One region of the Pseudoalteromonas sp. SWYJZ19 genome, then DNA from elsewhere that is predicted to be linked to it. Evidence: predicted binding sites of a transcription regulator. Region 1 holds the regulator's gene; the other holds the start of a gene.
The links. The regulator sigma-54, encoded in region 1, starts transcription at its own class of promoters, with help from an activator protein. The targets are predictions, from matches to a motif close to GTTGGCACGNNNNTNGNNT.
Positions count from the first base shown of each region.

Region 2: I6F45_RS10000 (flagellar basal body rod protein FlgF) is a predicted target of sigma-54. The motif match lies at 1,858-1,876, and genes of this name have one in related genera.

Region 1 is NZ_JADYXI010000002.1:183,871-187,066, reverse strand. Features, by position in the region: gene lptA (lipopolysaccharide transport periplasmic protein LptA) at 1-381, shown strand, start outside; gene lptB (LPS export ABC transporter ATP-binding protein) at 378-1,103, shown strand; gene I6F45_RS02715 (RNA polymerase factor sigma-54) at 1,173-2,672, shown strand; gene hpf (ribosome hibernation promoting factor) at 2,699-2,986, shown strand; gene ptsN (PTS IIA-like nitrogen regulatory protein PtsN) at 2,991-3,196, shown strand, end outside.
Region 2 is NZ_JADYXI010000008.1:65,382-68,577, reverse strand. Features, by position in the region: gene I6F45_RS10010 (flagellar hook assembly protein FlgD) at 1-328, shown strand, start outside; gene flgE (flagellar hook protein FlgE) at 388-1,755, shown strand; gene I6F45_RS10000 (flagellar basal body rod protein FlgF) at 1,913-2,656, shown strand; gene flgG (flagellar basal-body rod protein FlgG) at 2,678-3,196, shown strand, end outside.

The DNA.
Region 1 (3,196 bases):
GTTGAAATTATTCACGGTAACCGCCGTATCACAGCAGACCGCTTAGAAGTACATAAACGCGATGAACTTGGCGATAATAAACAATTATTAATTGCTACAGGTAGCCCTGCGCACTTTGAAGAAAAGCAATCAGATGGCACGACTATGAGCGCCAGTGCTGACGAAGTACGTTATGATGTATCTAAGCGTTTTTTAACGCTTGTTGGTAATGCACAAGTATCGCAAGCGGGACAAAAAATAAATGCTAAAAGCATTACCTACGATATAGAGCAGCAGCTAATCAGTGCCGAAAAAGATGAAAACTCAACTGACCGCGTTCACACGATTTTAGTGCCTATCGAAACTAAAAAAAGTAAAAAAGACGATAAAGGTCAGCCATGAGTACATTAAAAGCAGAACTATTAGCAAAGAGCTATAAAGGTCGTGAAGTTGTCAAAAACGTCGGCCTTGAAGTAAAAGCAGGCAGTATTGTTGGTTTACTTGGTCCTAACGGCGCAGGTAAAACCACCACGTTTTATATGATTGTGGGACTTGTACCTAGCGACAAAGGTAAAATCTCTATCGATGATAACGATATTACTCTTTTACCTATGCATAGTCGTGCTAGATTAGGCATTGGCTACTTACCACAAGAGTCTTCAATTTTTAGAAAACTGACTGTTTATCAAAACTTAATGGCAATTTTAGAAACACGCAAAGAGTTAAATAAACAAGCCCGAGAAGACACGCTCGATAAATTATTAGATGAATTTAGCATACAACACATTCGTGATAGCCAAGGTATGGCATTATCGGGTGGCGAACGTCGCCGCGTGGAAATAGCACGTGCGCTGGCAGCCGATCCTAAATTTATATTATTGGATGAACCATTTGCAGGTGTTGACCCGATTTCTGTATTAGATATAAAGAAAATAATAGAACATCTCAAAAATCGTGGGATTGGTGTATTGATTACCGATCATAATGTAAGAGAAACCCTTGATGTTTGTGAAAAAGCCTACATTGTTTCTCATGGGGAGCTGATTGCATCAGGTACTCCAGAACACGTATTAAATGATAAAACAGTACGCGATGTTTACTTAGGCGAGCAATTTAGGCTGTAACATTTACGCCATGTCTTTAAGCATCTGCTAGTATTAATTATAACAACATAAAAGGATTGTTAGAGATACATGAGGCAATCACTACAGCTGCGCATGGGCCAGCAACTTACAATGACTCCACAGCTGCAACAAGCTATTCGTTTGTTGCAACTCAGTACATTGGATCTCCAGCAAGAAATACAAGAAGCTCTCGACAGCAACCCGCTATTAGAGGTTGAAGAACCAGACTATTCCGAAGACGCTGCAGGTAAAAACGAGCAAAAAGCTGATACCGATGACATAACTGTTAGCGCATCTGCCGATGATGCTCCAAGCGAATACGAACAAGATAGTGGTGAAGCACTTGCAAAAGACACGCTAAGTGACGACATGGCTATGGATGTTAGCTGGGATGAGTACATGAGTGCCGCCCCTGCAGCATCATCAGGTCCAATGCCTGAAGACGAATCAATATACCAAGGCGCCTCAACAGAGACGCTTCATGAGTATTTAATGTGGCAATTACAACTAACGCCATTTAGCCCTACAGACGAAGCCATCGCTATTGCGATTGTAGAAGCAGTTGATGATTCAGGTATTTTAACACTAAGCTGCGAAGAGATTTTAGAAAGCTTTAATCAAGAAAACGAAGAAGATAACGAAGTCGAACTTGATGAAATTGAAGCAGTACTAAAGCGCATCCAACTGTTTGATCCTGTCGGTATTGCTGCACGTAGTTTACAAGAGTGTTTGTGTATTCAGCTTAACCAGTTTGATAAAGAAACACCTTACATTAATGAAACAAAAATGATTTTAACCGAGCATATTGATTTATTAGCTGCTCGTGACTATCGTACATTAATGAAGAAAACTAAGCTCAAAGAAGAAGAGCTTAAGGAAGTAATGACATTAATACATACTCTTAGCCCTAAACCTGCAGATACTATTGTAAGAGAAGAATCTGAGTATGTTATTCCTGATGTGTCAGTTAAAAAAATTAAAGGCCGCTGGGTTGTTGAGTTAAACCCAGACAGCATGCCTAAAATTCGTGTTAATAGCCAATACGCGGCAATGTCTCGCACTGTAAAATCCAGTGGTGACAGCCAGTTTATTCGCTCGCATTTACAAGAAGCTAAATGGTTTATTAAAAGCTTAGAAAGTAGAAACGACACGCTATTAAAAGTGACAAATTGTATTGTTAAGCAACAACAAGGCTTTTTTGAACACGGTCCTGAAGCCATGAAACCAATGGTTTTAAATGATGTTGCTGAAATGGTAGAAATGCACGAATCAACAATTTCGCGCGTAACAACCCAAAAGTATATGCACACACCCCGTGGTATATTTGAGCTTAAATATTTTTTCTCAAGCCATGTAAGCACCGAAAACGGTGGTGAATGTTCATCTACAGCAATCCGTGCGCTTATCCGAAAATTAATCGCAGCAGAAAACTCAGCAAAACCATTGAGTGATAGCAAAATAGCGGATATATTGGCTGAGCAAGGAATTAAAGTAGCGAGACGTACAATCGCAAAATACCGCGAATCTCTGGCTATTCCACCGTCAAATCAACGTAAAAGTTTGATTTAAGACGCAAAAAAAAGAGGGTAATGCTTATGCAACTAAACTTAACTGGTCGTCACGTAGAATTAACCGATTCACTAAGAGACTATATTAATACCAAATTTGCGAAGCTAGAAAGACACTCTGATCATATTAATAATGTTCATGTCATTCTCGATGTAGAAAAATTAAATCAAAAAGCAGAAGCCACCATACACGTAAGCGGTGCTGAGCTATTTGCCTCTACAGAACATCAAGATATGTATGCCGCCATTGACTCGTTGATCGACAAGCTCGATCGACAAGTAATTAAACACAAAGAGAAGCTTGCTCGACACTAATATGATGAAATTAAGCTCACTTATATGCCAGGACTGCAGCAAAGCTGCGGTCCTTTTTAATAGCAAAAAAAGAATTTTAGAGTTCATTAGCGAACTTGCTCACGACAAACTTCCGTATTTACCGCAACAAGATATTCTTAATGCTTTAATGAGCAGAGAAAAATTGGGTAGTACAGGTATAGGGCGTGGCATTGCCATTCCTCATGGAAG
Region 2 (3,196 bases), on a different contig from region 1:
AGGCTCGGCAGTGGCAGAAGAAGCCGTTGATAACTTAAAAATTAAAGTGACAGATGCATCAGGTCAGCTAGTGAGAACTATTGATATGGGTTCTCAATCAGCAGGTGCAGTACGTTTTGCGTGGGATGGCAAAAATGAAGCCGGTGAGCGTTTACCTGAAGGTGAATACTCAGTAACCGCCGAAGGAAGTACTGACGGCGAATTTTCAAGCTTGCCCATTGCTACATTCAAGAACATTGAAAGCGTTAATATTAATGGCTCAAGTGGCATTATTATTAACACTAAAGAAGGTGCGGTTAGGCTGACAGATGTAGCAGAAATCGCGTAATAAATTTTAGTATTTTTCGCCTGCTAGCAGGCCACAGACTAACAGGTTAGAGGTGAATTATGAGCTTCAATATTGCATTAACCGGCCTTGCTGCCGCGCAAAAAGATTTAGACGTAACGGCAAATAATATTGCAAACGTTAATACCACAGGTTTTAAAGAGTCACGCGCTGAGTTTGCCGATGTTTACGCTTCATCAGTATTTAGCTCTGGTAAGACTAAAAATGGTGACGGTGTGCAAACAACCATGGTTGCGCAGCAGTTTCATCAAGGCTCACTACAATTTACAAATAACTCACTTGATTTAGCAATCACTGGTGAAGGTTATTTTGCGATGACCGACGATTTATCTTCGCAAGATTTAACATATACACGTGCAGGTGCATTTAAGCTTAACCAAGATAACTTTATGGTTGACGCAAAAGGTAACTTTTTACAAGCATTCCCTGTTGACTCATCTACAGGTGATACAACGTCGGTAAGTTTGAGCACAACTGATCCAATTCAAATCCCTGATTCGTCTGGTTCACCTCGCGCAACAGAAAATGTATTTTTGTCGTTTAACTTAGATGCAACGGCGGATCCAACAGGTCTAGATTTTGACCCTACGTCTAGTGGTACTTATAACTCATCTACGTCAACAACGGTATATGATTCACTAGGTGAACCACATATTTTACAATACTTTTTTGCTAAAGAAGATGATGCCGCAGCAGGTGGTACAGATAACAGTTGGGAAGTATACGCAACACTCGATGGCAAAGTAGTTGATGGCACAACTGGTGGAGAACAAACCGCGCCTTATACACCACTTACCACCCTTGGTTTTAACTCAAGTGGTTTACCATCAACAACAGGTGGTGTGGCAAATACAAATACAACTACTTTTGATGAAATACTACTACCAGCGGGTTCTGGTGCTGGTTTATCAACATTACTAGACAATGGTGCAACTTTCCCAGGTACTGGTATTGAGCTTAACTGGCGCGATGAAAATAACACGGCAGGACGTATCCCAACTCAGTATTCAAGTGGTTTTGAAGTAAAAGCACTCGATCAAGATGGCTCAACGGTTGGTCGTTTAGCCGGAATTGATATAGGAACAGACGGTAAAATTGTCGCTTCTTACAGTAATGGTGACTCAACATTCCTAGGCCAAGTGGCTATGGTACGTTTTCCAAATTCACAAGGGTTATCACAAGTGGGTGATACAAGCTGGAAGCAAAGTATTGATTCAGGTGAACCTGTAGCGGGTGAAGCTGGTTCGGGTACGTTTGGTGGAATTAACTCATCAGCACTTGAGCAATCAAATACTAACCTTACTAATGAGCTTGTAGACTTAATTACTGCACAGCGTAATTACCAAGCAAACTCACGTGCGCTTGAAGTTAACTCAACTATTCAGCAAAGTATTTTGCAGATTCGATAAGCTAAACCCTATTAAATATATGAGGCTGCATTTTTGCAGCCTTTTTTATAAGTCCTCTTTGCAAGCCCTTCTAAATACCTCTCAATGTTGCGTCAAATTTAATCTGGCATCTATTTTGCATTTGTAAGTTCAGAGATTTTTTATGTGAGTCGATACTATGGACAAAATGGTCTACATTGCGGCCTCTGGCGCTAAGCAAAGCCTACAAGGGCTTGCTTTAAAAGCCAATAATTTGGCAAATGCAAATACAACGGGTTTTAAAGCTGACTTTGCGCAGGCGCGTTCTATGCAAGCGTTTGGCGAAGGTTTGCCTACACGTGTATTTTCAATGCAAGAGCGTCCGGGTTCAAACATGGTATCGGGTGGCATTGTTCAAACCGGGCGAGACTTAGATATCGCAATGAGCGATAACGCATGGCTTGCTGTGCAAGATGCCTCCGGTAATGAAGCTTACACAAAAGTGGGTACGTTAAACGTTACAGCTCAAGGCATGCTCGTAACCAGCCACGGTCGTCAAGTTATTGGCGAAGGGGGACCTGTTATTTTACCCGTCCCAGTCGAAAAAATAGGGTTTAGCCAAGATGGCGCTATTCAAGTTCGACCACAAGGCGCCCCCGCTAACTTTTTAGAAGAAATAGACACGCTTAGAGTGGTAGAAGCAAATAGCTCACAGCTCGAAAAAGGTAACGATGGTTTATTTAGACCAAAAGCAAATGTAACAGTAGATACCTCTGCCAATGTAAAAGTTTTAAGTGGTTCGCTTGAAATGTCGAATGTGAACCCAGTTCACGAAATGGTCGACATGATAAGCCACCAGCGCCAATTTGAATTACAAGTGAAATTAATGAAAACAGCTGAAGAAATTGACGAGCGTCAAGATCAGCTGTTACGCATTGTTTAACTTTAAAGTGAGGACACGATTATGAATCCAGCATTGTGGATCAGTAAAACGGGGCTAGACGCCCAACAAACCGATATATCGGTTATTTCAAATAACTTAGCGAATGCGAGTACCGTAGGTTACAAAAAAAGTCGCGCTATATTTGAAGATTTACTTTATCAAAATATTAATCAGCCGGGCGGTCGTTCATCGCAAGATACCGAAATGCCATCGGGCCTAATGTTAGGTGCGGGTGCAAAAGTTGTAGCTAACCAAAAAGAGTTTACGCAAGGCAACATGTTGACCACCGAAAACTCACTAGATTGGATGATTTCTGGCGAAGGTTTTTTTGAAGTACTGCAACCAGATGGCAATATTGCTTACTCGCGCAACGGCCAGTTTACTACCGATGGCGATGGACGAATTGTTACATCGGGCGCAGGTTATGTGATTCAGCCAGAAATGAATGTACCAGATGACGCGCAATCAATTACGGTTTCGCAAGACGGCGAAGTATCTGTACGTGTTGCAGGCCAAGCCGATAACGTGGTCATTGGTCAG